3 regions of the Mesorhizobium sp. RSR565B genome follow, and region 3 is predicted to be linked to each of the others. Evidence: predicted binding sites of a transcription regulator. Region 3 holds the regulator's gene; each other region holds the start of a gene.

Region 1 (4,595 bases), 2.1 Mb from region 3:
GCAGTCGGTTTTGTCCGCTATAAAATGCCTTCGAATGCTGAATACTGGGTCAGCACCGACCCAAGCTGGCGGCTGCCGGACAACGCGATCTATTTGATGGATTGTTCGTTGGACCGATGTCGCGTCGCGTTTTCGATCGATGGCACCGTTTTCGCTGGCTACAGTTTCCAGGCACCGATCGAGGGCCGCGAGGCAAGGTCGCGCGCCGTCTATTCGAAGGCTATGACGCTTCTGGATGAACTGCATTCCAATCGCTAAATTTAGGTCCCGCTGTCGAGAAGGTTCTGGCTAGCCAACTGCTCGACGATCGCCTTTCTTGCCTCGTCGCGCTTCTTGACATCGGCGACCGCGTCGGCGCGTACGAGCATCGCTTTCCAGAATGCGGTCCAGCTTTCGTTGCGCGGGAACAATGCCGACAGGGAGCCGCCACCCCTTTCTGTGCTTAACTTGTCCAGTTTGGCCCACAACGCCGGCGATTGATGCCTAATCCTTGTAAAGCGCAGAAAAGCCGTTTCCGAAAACTTGCCCACCAGCGGCGTGAGCGCGCGCATCCGTTGCCAGCCGGTGAAGTAGCGTTGGCAGATAGTCGTCCCTTCACGAGCAACAGGCGCGATAATCGCGCCGCCTCACCAGCAGCGCTGTTGTTCGAGTATGCAGATGCGGCTGACGGGCTCAGTCCAAAATAAAAAGGGCGCCTCTCGGCGCCCTTTCCGTATGCATAAGCCAGATAGCTTGGATTAGAAATCCATGCCGCCCATGCCGCCCATGCCGCCGCCGCCCATGCCGCCAGGCATGCCGCCGCCGGCCGACTCCTTCTTGGGAGCCTCCGCGATCATGGCTTCGGTGGTGACGAGCAGGCCGGCGACCGAGGCCGCGTCCTGGAGAGCGGTGCGAACGACCTTGACCGGGTCGACGATGCCCATGGCGATCATGTCGCCATACTCGCCGGTCTGGGCGTTGTAGCCGTAGGTCGCGCCCTTGTTGTCGAGGATCTTGCCGGCAACGATCGAAGCTTCGGCACCTGCGTTCGAAGCGATCTGACGGGCCGGAGCCTGCAGTGCACGGCGAACGATGTTGATTCCTGCAGCCTGGTCGGCATTGACGCCGGTGACCTTGATGTTGGCCGAAGCGCGCAGGAGAGCGACGCCGCCGCCTGCAACGATGCCTTCTTCCACGGCCGCGCGGGTCGCGTTGAGAGCGTCATCGACGCGGTCCTTCTTTTCCTTGACTTCGACTTCCGTCGCGCCGCCGACACGGATCACCGCAACGCCGCCGGCGAGCTTCGCCAGACGTTCCTGCAGCTTCTCCTTGTCGTAGTCCGACGTGGTCTCTTCGATCTGCTGCTTGATCTGGGCAACGCGGCCCTGGATCTCGGCCTTCTTGCCGGCGCCGTCGACGATGGTGGTGTTCTCCTTGGAGATCGACACCTTCTTGGCGCGGCCGAGCATGTTGAGGCCGACATTCTCGAGCTTGATGCCGAGGTCTTCCGAGATGACCTGGCCACCGGTGAGGATGGCGATGTCTTCCAGCATGGCCTTGCGGCGATCACCGAAGCCCGGCGCCTTGACGGCGGCGATCTTCAGGCCGCCACGCAGCTTGTTGACGACCAGCGTGGCCAGAGCCTCGCCTTCGACGTCTTCCGAGATGATAAGAAGCGGCTTGGAGGTCTGCACGACGGCTTCGAGAACCGGCAGCATGGCCTGGAGGTTGGAAAGCTTCTTCTCGTGCAGGAGGATGTAGACGTCCTCGAGCTCGGCAACCATCTTGTCGGCGTTGGTGACGAAGTAGGGCGAGAGATAGCCGCGGTCGAACTGCATGCCTTCGACGACTTCCAGCTCGGTCTCGGCGGTCTTGGCCTCTTCAACCGTGATGACGCCTTCATTGCCGACCTTCTGCATCGCTTCGGCGATCATGGCGCCGACCGACTCGTCGCCATTGGCCGAGATCGTGCCGACCTGGGCAACTTCCTCGGAGGTCTTGATCTTCTTGGCAGCCTTGCCGAGAGCCGCGACGACTTCGGTCACGGCCAGGTCGATGCCGCGCTTCAGGTCCATCGGGTTCATGCCGGCGGCAACCGCCTTGTGGCCTTCCTGGACGATCGACTGCGCCAGGACGGTCGCGGTCGTGGTGCCGTCGCCGGCAATGTCGTTGGTCTTCGAAGCAACTTCGCGGACCATCTGCGCGCCCATGTTTTCGAACTTGTCTTCAAGCTCGATTTCCTTCGCGACGGTGACGCCGTCCTTGGTGATGCGCGGTGCGCCGAACGATTTGTCGATGACGACGTTGCGGCCCTTGGGGCCGAGCGTGACCTTCACCGCGTCGGCGAGGATGTTGACGCCGCGCAGCATGCGCTCGCGGGCGTCGCGGGAGAATTTTACGTCTTTAGCAGCCATTTTTTAGCTCCTGGCAGGGGGCTTGCGATCAAGCCCGAAATTCAGTTGACGGTGAGGCCGATAATCAGCCGATGATGCCCATAATGTCGGATTCCTTCATGATCAGAAGGTCTTCGCCATTGAGCTTGACTTCGGTGCCCGACCACTTGCCGAACAGGATGCGGTCGCCGGCCTTGACGTCCAGCGGGACCAGCTTGCCGGCTTCGTCGCGAGCGCCGGAGCCGACGGCGATGATCTCGCCTTCCTGCGGCTTTTCCTTTGCCGTATCCGGGATGATGATCCCGCCGGCGGTCTTGGATTCGGATTCGACCCGGCGTACGACCACGCGGTCATGAAGCGGGCGGAACTTCGACTTTGCCATTTTTTCTTCCTCGAATGAGAACGGTGAGAGCTGTTCCTCGATCCGGCGGTGCCGGATGTGCGTTAGCACTCACCTGGGGAGAGTGCTAACGTCGCGCTGAAATAAGCGCGTGGCTTTCGAGAGTCAAGGCGCGCGGGAAGGGGCAATAGCGCGAAATTTATCCAAAGTTGCCTCACGATTCCGGAAAACTTGGCTCGCTGCCTGAACGCAGGCCCGAATGCCGTCCTGTCGATGGGAACTCAATGTCCGAGGCGCAGGCCGATCTCGCGCGTTTCAAAATCCAGCAACATGCTATTCTTCTCGAAGTAGCGGATGCCGACGATGTTATGCTCAAGCCCGGGAACGATCTCCACCTCGGGATTGTAGGTGGTCTTGAAATTCCAATCGTCCTGTCCGTCGGCTTTTACCAGGACTTTCGTGCCTCGGTTCAGCGACGAATACGGCGCCGAGGCGTCGGTGGGGACCATGATCGTTGAGTTGCCCGTATCGTAAAGCGTTGGCCGGCACGTCGGTTCAAATCCCCATGAGATACAGGCGTCGATCGTGGGAAAATTGTATCGCAAGCTGGCCACTTTCCAGCTTTGCACCCTGAAGTCCTTTTTTACGTCTTTCGGCACGCCAATATGGAGCCCTTCCACTTGCGGGCAGTTGCCGTCCTCGTTTGTGCAGACCTTCCATTTGGCGCCGATCGGCGAGAGGTAATAGCCTTTGTGGAGGCCGGGCCCAAAGTTCACATAGGCAAGCGGAGATTTGATGACCCGGTCTGGTCCGCCTCCGCCAACGGGAGAGATACCGAAAGTGCCTTTGGCCCAAAGCGGGCCACCAACGATTTCGCCGGTACTTCGCCTGACTACTTTGTAGCGGATGAGGAACGGGATTGCAGTGATGGTGGCGACCGGGGATTTCGGCGACCCGAAAGCCACGCGAGCATAGGCAACGTTGCCGTACTCATCGTAAGTTCCATACGTCATCACCGCTTGTTGCGTGGTCACCATGATGCCGTCGATCTGCTGATCCTTCGTGATCTTTATTCCTGTGTCCGAACAGAGTTCGGCCGACAGCACCGATTGGCACTCGATCGTCATTCCGCTCGATCCGGTATCGAGCAGCAAAGGCTGGTTTACTGTGTGATCGCCGAGCGAAAGGATTTTCACATAAAGCATGCGAATGTTCCTTGGCTCTCCGGGATACTCCAATTTGATCAAAGGCACGATCAACGAGTGTGCATCTTCGCATTGGGCCGGTGGCAATGTGGCCCCGAGTGCCGCGGCAATTGCCATCAGGCGTGCAAACCATTGAAAGCGAATCCCCAATGCATCCCTCCCGCAGAGCTGAACTACTGGAGGAAAGTCTAGTTTCCGCATGCCAAAGTAAAGCTCTGAAGCTGGCCGACTCCGCAAATTGCGGCGAACCAAGGCCAGATGGTCATGCCGCCCTAGACTTCGACAGGCTTCGCCCACCGAGTGTCATGCGGCAACAGCGTGCCGAAGAAATCTACCGGCGCCGCGGCGATTCAAGCACCAGAAGCGGGCATCGTTCCGCCAGCCCATAACCCCCTGTCGGCGCGAGGCGGACACTGTCAAAAAACCGGCTCGCCTCTTCGACCAGCGTCGCCGCCGGGGCGAAACTGTAGACAGTCTGCGAATTCGCATAGACATCGATGGTGCCGATGACCGGCATCTCCCATCCGGTCGTCGCGGCAAGGGCCTCCCGGTCGGCAAACAGCGCATCGAAGGCGTCGAGGATCGCCCGCACCGGAATGGCGCGGTCGGGATCGCCGCCGGCACAAGCCATGGCAATGCGCCATTTGAGTTCGTGGAAGGTCGCGACACCACCGGACA
Region 2 (4,595 bases), 1.6 Mb from region 3:
GGCGAACTCCAGCGACAGGCGGGTCTGGTCGCGCGAGCCGGTGGCGAAAGCGGCGCCGTCAAGGCGCGCCCGGATGCTGTCCATAATCAGACGCGTCTCGGCCTCGCCTTGCGCCTTCGACCAGACATGCAGCGTGATGAGCTGGTCGTCATCATTGTCGGCGCCGGTGTCCAGATCGAATGCGCTGGTCCTGCCATAGGTCACATAAGGGAAGGCGGCACTGTCGGCCGCCTGCTCGCGCAACCCGGCGCCGCCGAGCAGCGCCGTCAGCGAGGCATCGCTCTTCAATCTCATGAACAAGGCTTGCAGCAAATCGCCGGGCGCCGTCATCGTCGTCTCCGTTCGCCTGTCACGCTTTGAACAACCTCAGTTTCGCGCGCAACCTAACCGCGTTGCACGGATTTCGCCAGATGACGATCCGCCTGATGGAAGGCGGCGAATCGGGCGGCATGGCCCTTTCACGGACCGGGTTCTATTTGGCATGCGGGGAGTTTCAAGAAGGGTGTTATGAGGAGCCCTGTTTTCTCCGGCAATTCGAGGTCATTTCATGCGAACGCCACCGCTGCTGCCGGCTTTTGGAAAGCTTGGCGTCAAGCCCCCGGTCGCGATTGCGGCAGCACCCGCCCTGTCGAAGAGGACCGTGGCCCTGCGCATGCGCGAGATACTTTCAATGCATGGCGGCCTGGCCTTGAAGCTGTCGGTGGTGGCCTGGACAATCCTGATCCTGGCGGCGGCATTTTTCATGTCAAGGGCCTGATGCCGATATGGCAAACCGCTACGCGTTGCGCATGGACGAGCCCGAGAGCTGGACTATCTTCGACATCTTCACCGGCCAGCCTGTCGAGCTTAAGCAACAGGTAATGGTGGCCATGAATTTGCGGGATGCGGAAGCGATGGCCGACCGCCTGAACAGCCGGGACGTCAAGCGGCGGGCAAAAGCCGACCGCAAGTCCTGACGCACGCTGATCTCAGCCGCTCTGATGCAAGACGAACGCGCGCTAGCCGAAATCCGCGGCTGTGAGCACATAAATGCTCTTGCGGGTGCGGGCGTAGGCCTTGCTGGCAATGTCATGGATGGAGCTGGACGCGGTGTCGAAGGCCGCCAGATAGGTGGCTTCCGCGGTCGCCGTCCCTGATGGCGCCTTCGAGAGGGCATCGGCGGCGACAGAGAAGGAAATCTGGAACATGCCGTCATGGCCGACAAAGCGGATGCGCTTGCCGGCCTCGTCATAGAAGCGGCTTGGATTGGGGAATGTCAGGCTCATGACGTGCCCCCCTTCGGCGCGGCGGCGGCTTTCTTGACGGTAGCCCGCTTCTTCTTCGGTGTCGGGTTCAAGGCTTCCGCGACGCGGTCGGCCTCTTCCTTCTCCAGGCGCAATTCCCTGAGCCTTGCCGTCTTGATCTCCCTGGCCCTCGCTTCGGACATGTAGTCGGAGGTTGCCTTGTTGCGCTCGGCCGTCTTCTTCTGCTTGTCCATGAAGCGGGCTTCAGCTTTTTCCATGATGCTCTGATTGCCTTCGGCCATCGCATAAATCTCCTCGTGCCTGAAATTGTGAAATCGAACTTACGATATAAATAGTCGCTTTGGCCTCGAAATTCAATTTTTCGAAATATCTAGGCGCCTCGCGACGTTTCGAACCCCGGCAGACATCATAATACTTTTTAATATTAAATTTTGGCCACGAATAATTTTTGGCACTCCTATCTATCGAGTGCCAACACGCCTATAAGAACGGCGCGGTCGCCTATGCCGGCCCCAGAAAGAAGTTCTCATGAAGTTTCGGCCACTCCACGACCGCGTCGTCATCCGGCGCGCCGAAGGCGATGTCAAATCCAAGGGTGGCATCATCATTCCCGACAATGCCAAGGAAAAGCCGCAGGAAGGCGAAGTCATCGCCGTTGGGCCGGGCGCACGCGACGAAAACGGCGCGCTTGTTCCGCTCGAAGTCAAGGCCGGCGACTTCATCCTGTTCGGCAAATGGTCGGGCACCGAGGTCAAGATCGACGGCGAGGACCTGCTGATCATGAAGGAAGCCGACATTATGGGCGTCATCGACAAGAGCGAGACGGCCGCTATCGGCAAGAGCGGGACGGTCGTCACCGAGAAAAGCGTCAAAGCCAAGAAGGCCGCCTGACCGGCCTGGCTTTGCTAGGCTCCGGCGAGCCGCTTGCTTCACCACACCAACGGGATTGAAAAAAATGTCTGCCAAGGAAATCAAATTCGCCACCGACGCGCGCGACCGCATGCTGCGCGGCGTCGAGATCCTCACCAATGCGGTGAAGGTCACGCTCGGCCCCAAGGGCCGCAACGTCATCATCGACAAGGCCTATGGCGCGCCGCGCATCACCAAGGACGGTGTGACGGTGGCCAAGGAAATCGAGCTTGCCGACAAGTTCGAGAACATGGGCGCGCAGATGGTGCGCGAAGTGGCTTCGAAGACCAACGACCTCGCCGGTGACGGCACCACCACCGCCACGGTGCTGGCCGCATCGATCCTGCGCGAAGGCGCCAAGCTGGTTGCCGCGGGCATGAACCCGATGGACCTCAAGCGTGGCATCGACCAGGCTGTCGCCGCCGTGGTCAAGGACATCAAGGCGAAGGCCAAGAAGGTCAAGTCGTCGGCCGAGATCGCGCAGGTCGGCACCATCGCCGCCAATGGCGATGCCAGCGTCGGCGCCATGATCGCCAAGGCGATGGACAAGGTCGGCAATGACGGCGTCATCACCGTCGAGGAGGCCAAGACCGCCGACACCGAACTCGATGTCGTCGAAGGCATGCAGTTCGACCGCGGCTATCTCTCACCCTATTTCGTCACCAATGCCGACAAGATGCGCGTCGAACTGGAAGAGCCTTACGTGCTCATCCACGAGAAGAAGCTCGGCAATCTGCAGGCGATGCTGCCGATCCTCGAAGCAGTGGTGCAGAGCGGCAGGCCGTTGCTGATCATCTCGGAAGACGTCGAAGGCGAAGCACTGGCGACGCTGGTCGTCAACAAGCTGCGCGGCGGCCTCAAGGTCGCGGCCGTCAAGGCGCCGGGCTTCGGCGATCGCCGCAAGGCGATGCTGGAAGACATCGCCGTGCTGACATCGGGCCAGATGATTTCCGAGGATCTCGGCATCAAGCTCGAAAACGTCACCATCGAGATGCTTGGCCGCGCCAAGCGCGTACTGATCGAGAAGGACACCACCACGATCATCGACGGCGCCGGCACCAAGGCGACCATCCAGGCGCGCATCGCGCAGATCAAGGGCCAGATCGAGGAGACCACGTCCGATTACGATAAGGAGAAGCTGCAGGAGCGGCTGGCCAAGCTCGCCGGCGGCGTCGCCGTGATCCGCGTCGGCGGCGTCACCGAGTCTGAAGTGAAGGAAAAGAAGGACCGCATCGACGACGCGCTGAATGCGACGCGCGCGGCGGTGGAAGAAGGCATCGTGCCCGGCGGTGGCGTGGCGCTTCTGCGCGCAAGATCGGCTCTGGCCGGCCTGACCGGCGCCAATGACGATGTGACCGCCGGCATTTCGATCGTGCTCAGGGCGCTGGAAGCGCCGATCCGCCAGATCGCCGAGAATTCCGGCGTCGAAGGCTCGATCGTCGTCGGCAAGCTGTCCGACAGCAAGGACCAGAATCAGGGCTTTGATGCCCAGAACGAGGTCTATGTCGACATGATCAAGGCCGGCATTGTCGACCCGGCGAAAGTGGTGCGCACCGCGTTGCAGGACGCCGGCTCGATCGCCGCCCTTCTGATCACCGCCGAAGCGATGATCACCGACATCCCGGCCAAGGATGCGGCGCCTGCGGGCGGCGGTGGCGGCATGGGCGGCTACTGACCATCGCCCGAAAATTGCCCGCCTGGGAATCTGGGCGGGCATAAATCAGAACAGGCTGCCCGAGACATTTCCCCGGCGAGCTAGGAATTTCCGTCAGTCAGTCAAGACCAGTCAGCAACGACAGGGAGATCGACAGATGATCACATTCGCCCCGAAGCCAAACGCTGTATCCGCGACCAAGCCGGCGGAGGAGAGCCGCTTCGATCGCATCCGCCGGATCGCCGCCGACAAGCACACGCAGGCCGATGCCGGGCCGATTGGCCGCGAGCCGTCGAAGACCGGCGACAAGCGGCCGATGTGACGGCTGCCAACCTCACGACATCGGCAACGCTCCGCCCTCTTCGGTGCGGCGGGCAATGAACTCGTCGAGCACATCGGATGTGGCAACGGCCGACGCCGGCGGCTGGAACTCGGCCAGCGTCCGCTTCCAGATGCCGGTGGCGCGCTCGGTGGCCGACTTCGAACCGGACTGCGTCCAGCTGCCGAAATTCGACCAGTCGGCGACCAGCGGCTCGTAGAAGGCGGTGCGGTAGCGCGTCATGGTGTGGCCGGCGGAGAAGAAATGCCCGCCCGGCTGGACTTCGGCGATCGCCTCGAAGCCGATAGAATCCTCGTCGCCGGGGGTCCTAGCGCAGAGTTCGGCAACCGTCTGCAATGCCTCGATATCGGTGATCAGCTTCTCGTAGGAGACGCTGAGGCCACCCTCCAGCCAGCCCGCGGCATGGATGCAGACGGTGGCGCCGGCAAGCACCGAGCCCCACAGCGCG
Region 3 (4,595 bases):
GGTCGACCGGCTGGTGACGGACATGGCTGTTGAAGTCGCAATACGGGCATTTGGCCGCGCAGAACGGCCAATGGATGTAGACCCCGAAGCCCGGGCTGCGGTCCAGCGACATTAAGCTGAGCCTAACCTGGCGCGGGCGAATTTCTGGAAGGCGCGGGCGCGGTGCGACAGCGCCGTCGGCTGACCGGGCTTCCAGCCGTGTTTTTCCTCAGCGCTCATCTCGCCGAACGTCTTGTCGAAACCGTCGGGCAAAAACACCGGGTCGTAGCCGAAGCCCAGTTCGCCGCGCGGCGGCCACACCAGCGTTCCCTCAGCTTCGCCGCGATAATATTCAGCCTCGCCATTGGGGAAGGCCAGGCAGATGACGGCGACGAACCGCCCCTTGCGCTGCGCTGGCTTGGCGGCGCCGACCTCCTGCAAGGCCACTTCGGTGCGCTGCATGGCCATCCCGAAGTCGCGGCTGCCATCGGGAGCTTCGGCCCAATTGGCGGTGTAGACGCCGGGGGCGCCGTCGAGCGCGTCGACGCACAGGCCCGAATCGTCCGACAGCGCCGGCAGGCCGGTCGCCTTAGCCGCGGCGAAGGCCTTGATGTAGGCGTTTTCCTCGAAGGTGGTGCCGGTCTCCTCCGGTTCCGGCAGGCCGTAGTCCTTGGCCGACTTCGCCTCGAAGCCGAACGGACCCATCAAATCGGCGAATTCGCGCAGCTTGCCTTCATTGTGGCTGGCAACGACGATCTTCTTTCCATCGAGAGAATGCATCAAAGGCCCCAGATCCTTGGCTCGGCGAATTCGATCGAATTGCCCGAGGGGTCGCGTATGTAGATCGAGCGCCCGCCCTGCGGCCATTCGAATTCGCTTTCGATGGCGATGTTTTTCGCCTCAAGTTGCGCCTTCCACTGTGCGAGTTCATCCTCACTTGCGGCAAAGCAGAGATGGCCCTCGCCGACCGTGCCATGCGGCGGCACTTTCAGCCGCGCATCGGGCGCCGGCGGGATTTTGGTGGCTTCGGCGTTGAAGATGAGCAGCACGCCCGGGCCGCAGCGGAAGAAGAGATGGCGGCCGTCGACCTTGCCGAGGAGAGGGAGGCCGAGGACATCGGAGTAGAAGGTCTCGGCAGCGGCGAGATCCGTGACGTAAAGCGCTGACTCAAGAATAGCGGAGGGTTGCATCAGGCACCCCCCTCTGCCCTGCCGGGCATCTCCCCCGCAAGGGGGGAGATTGGCAGTTCCGCTGGCGGCGTCTCAACGTTGATGGTTGGCGAAAACGGCAGCGACCTCTGATCTCCCCCCTTGCGGGGGAGATGGCCGGCAGGCCAGAGGGGGGTGTGAAGGATCGCCGACGTCATCACGTTAAATTCAATCAGGCCACAGCCATCTGCTGCAAGCTCACCAGCCGCTGAATGCCCTTCTTGGCCAACCCCATCAGCTCCGCGAACTGACCTTCCGAGAACGGCTCGCCCTCGGCGGTGCCCTGGATCTCGACGATGCCGCCCTTGCCGGTCATGACGAAATTGGCGTCGGTGCCGGCAGACGAATCCTCGATATAGTCGAGGTCGATGACCGGCTTGCCGTCGTGGATGCCGCAGGAAATTGCCGCGACATGGTCCTTCAGCACCTTGGCAACGCTGGCCATCTGCCGCGCTTCCATCCAGCGCAGGCAATCGTAGAGCGCCACCCAGCCGCCGGTGATCGAGGCCGTGCGGGTGCCGCCATCGGCCTGGATGACGTCGCAGTCGACGGTGATCTGCTGTTCGCCCAGTGCCTGCAGGTCGACAACGGCGCGCAAGGAGCGGCCGATCAGCCGCTGGATTTCGAGCGTGCGGCCGCCTTGCTTGCCGGCCGAAGCTTCACGGCGCATGCGCTCGCCGGTCGAACGCGGCAGCATGCCGTATTCCGCCGTCACCCAGCCCTTGCCGGAATTGCGCATCCAGCCCGGCACCTTTTCCTCCAGGCTCGCCGTGCACAACACATGCGTGTCGCCGAATTTCACCAGGCACGAGCCTTCGGCGTGTTTGGAGACGCCGCGCTCGAAGGAGATGGCGCGCATTTCGTCGGCTTGGCGTTTGGAAGGGCGCATCGAGGCCTCTTTCTGTTCTTTTATGGTTGCGTCGGCGGCTTGTAGACGCATGCAGCCCATGGCGCAAAGGAAAAGGCCCCGGCACAGACGCTGGGGCGATCGCAAGTGCGACGCCGGGTTGCGCGGCGGCGATGGAAGTCTATATCCTTGGGCCGGAGGTTTTTGGCTCGAATGACCAAGGCAGTCACCGAACCCAGTCTGCTGGCGCCCGCGCTGCAATCGCTCGACATGCGTTCGCGCGACATTTTCCGGCGCATCGTCGAATCCTATCTGAAGGACGGTGAGCCTGTGGGATCGCGCAGCCTGTCGCGCATCCTGCCGTCGTCGCTGTCGCCGGCCACCATCCGCAACGTGATGAGCGACCTCGAGCATCTCGGCCTGATCTATGCCCCGCACATCTCGGCCGGGCGCCTGCCGACCCAGACCGGCCTGCGCTTCTTCGTCGATGCCTTCATGGAGCTTGGCGATCTCTCCGACGAGGAACGCCGGGTCATCGAGGCGCAGGTGCGCGCCTCCGGCTCGGGCGCGACGCTGGAACACATGCTGACCGAGGCCAGCCAGATGCTGTCGGGCATGTCGCGCGGCGCCGGCCTGGTGCTCGCCACCAAGAACGAGGTGGCGCTGAAGCACATCGAGTTCATCCAGCTCGAGCCGACCAAGGCGCTGGCGGTGATGGTGTCGCAGAATGGCGATGTCGAGAACCGCGTCGTCGACCTGCCGGCCGGCATCACCGTCTCGCAGCTGCACGAGGCCTCCAACTTCCTCAACGCCCATATCAGGGGCCGCACGCTCGCCGAGGCGCGCATCGAGATCGCCCGCATCAAGGACGAGACCAGGGCAGCGCTGGACACGTTGTCGCAGGACCTGGTCGAGAAAGGCCTGGCGGTGTGGGCCGGCGCCGACAGCGGCCTGCCGGCGCGCCTTATCGTGCGCGGCCGCGCCAATTTGCTCGAAAACGTCACCGCCCAGGCCGATATCGAATTGCTGCGCCACCTGTTCGAGGATCTGGAGACGCAGGACGGGCTGATCCAGCTGCTCGACCTCGCCGAGGACGGCCCCGGCGTGCGGATCTTCATCGGCTCGGAAAACAAGCTGTTCTCGCTCTCCGGCTCGTCGCTGGTCGTGGCGCCTTACCGCGACAAGGACGCCCGCGTCGTCGGCGCGCTCGGCGTCATCGGCCCGACCAGGCTGAATTATGCCCGCATCGTGCCTATGGTCGACTACACGGCGCAATTGATTACCCGGATGTTAAGATAATTCCGAAGCCGGGATCACCGTAAAGGAGGGCGCAGAATGGCGCTTGAATCGTTCAAGGCCCAGATCAGCATGCTGCTCGAAGAAATGGTCAACCAGCCGGAGGACGAGCACGAAATCCAGGAGCAGCTGCGCGAAAAACTGCGCGAAATGCGCGCCATGGGCTTGCCGCTGCCGGAAGATCTCGTCGCATTGGAAAAGCGTCTCGACGACGATCTGGACGTCGAAGAGGAAAGTTGAGCGGTTCTCTCGTCGAATCTGCGCGCGCACGCTTCTCTTTTGCGGCGGCCGCACAATATCTCCCTTGTCGTGACGCGCCGACCGGCGCGAGTTCGAGGAGAACAGCATGATCCGGATTGCCGGCTTCGCAGGCCTTGCCCTGCTTCTGGCCACCAGCGCCTTCGCCCAGCAGGCTGATCAACTGCTGCTGACCGGCAAGGACGCTTTCGGCGACTGGAAGGCCGACAAGCCAGGTGTGCGCCGGCTGATTAGGCCGGATGATCTGAAAAGACCCAACATCACCGAATCCGCCTCCAACAGCGCCGGCCTTGGCGATCGGCCCGAGGGCGCGAAGCCCGTCCTGCTGCCTGGGTTTTCGGCCGAACTGGTTGCTTCCGGCATTTCCAATCCGCGGGTCGTGCGCGTGGCGCCGAACGGCGACCTGTTCGTCGCCGACAGTGACGCCAACCAGATCCGCGTCTATCGGCTGGCCAAGGGTAGCGCGAAGCCGGCCGAAGAGGGCATTTTTGCCGACAATCTCAACCAGCCCTATGGCATCGCCTTCTACCCGCCTGGCGACAAGCCGCAATGGGTCTACGTCGCCAACAACGACAGCGTGGTCCGCTACGCCTATCGCGACGGCGACCTTAAAGCCTTCGGCGAACCGGAGACGATTGTCTCCGACATCCCTACCGGCGGCCACTGGACCCGCGATATCGCCTTCTCGCCGGACGGGAAGACGCTGTATCTCTCGGTCGGCTCCGGATCGAACGTCGCGGAGGGCATGCAGAAGGCACCGAAGGGCGGCCTTGACGCCTGGGCAAAATCACAGCCACTCGGCGCCACCTGGGGTTCCGAGGATGGCCGTGCCGACGTGCTGGCCTTCGGCCCCGACGGCAAGAATGGCCGCATCCTCGCTACCGGCCTGCGCAATTGTTCGGGCATGACCGTGCAACCGGCCACCGGCGCGCTGTGGTGTGTCGTCAACGAGCGCGACGGTCTCGGCGACGATGTGCCGTTCGAATATGCCACCTCAGTCAAGGACG

Evidence for each region. Region 3 encodes HrcA, which represses chaperone genes, less so after heat shock. Its sites were predicted from a motif close to GTTAGCACTCNCNNNNNGNGAGTGCTAAC; they were not measured.
Region 1: groES (co-chaperone GroES) is a predicted target of HrcA. The motif match lies at 2,816-2,844, and genes of this name have one in related genera.
Region 2: ACYG9R_RS03175 (co-chaperone GroES) is a predicted target of HrcA. The motif match lies at 1,692-1,720, and genes of this name have one in related genera.

What each region holds. Positions count from the first base shown of each region.
Region 1 covers NZ_JBTTIE010000001.1:123,803-128,397, reverse strand. The annotation lists gene ACYG9R_RS00580 (hypothetical protein) at 1-258, shown strand, start outside; gene ACYG9R_RS00575 (hypothetical protein) at 261-551, opposite strand; gene groL (chaperonin GroEL) at 738-2,393, opposite strand; gene groES (co-chaperone GroES) at 2,458-2,754, opposite strand; gene ACYG9R_RS00560 (hypothetical protein) at 2,994-3,917, opposite strand; gene ACYG9R_RS00555 (class I SAM-dependent methyltransferase) at 4,249-4,595, opposite strand, start outside.
Region 2 covers NZ_JBTTIE010000001.1:624,008-628,602, forward strand. The annotation lists gene ACYG9R_RS03150 (DUF3168 domain-containing protein) at 1-330, opposite strand, end outside; gene ACYG9R_RS03155 (hypothetical protein) at 548-757, shown strand; gene ACYG9R_RS03160 (hypothetical protein) at 765-956, shown strand; gene ACYG9R_RS03165 (DUF1488 family protein) at 999-1,265, opposite strand; gene ACYG9R_RS03170 (hypothetical protein) at 1,262-1,525, opposite strand; gene ACYG9R_RS03175 (co-chaperone GroES) at 1,773-2,135, shown strand; gene groL (chaperonin GroEL) at 2,200-3,828, shown strand; gene ACYG9R_RS03185 (hypothetical protein) at 3,965-4,129, shown strand; gene ACYG9R_RS03190 (trimethylamine methyltransferase family protein) at 4,142-4,595, opposite strand, start outside.
Region 3 covers NZ_JBTTIE010000001.1:2,266,142-2,270,736, reverse strand. The annotation lists gene hemW (radical SAM family heme chaperone HemW) at 1-112, opposite strand, end outside; gene rdgB (RdgB/HAM1 family non-canonical purine NTP pyrophosphatase) at 112-759, opposite strand; gene ACYG9R_RS10995 (VOC family protein) at 759-1,169, opposite strand; gene rph (ribonuclease PH) at 1,360-2,076, opposite strand; gene hrcA (heat-inducible transcriptional repressor HrcA) at 2,248-3,333, shown strand; gene ACYG9R_RS10980 (hypothetical protein) at 3,370-3,570, shown strand; gene ACYG9R_RS10975 (PQQ-dependent sugar dehydrogenase) at 3,677-4,595, shown strand, end outside.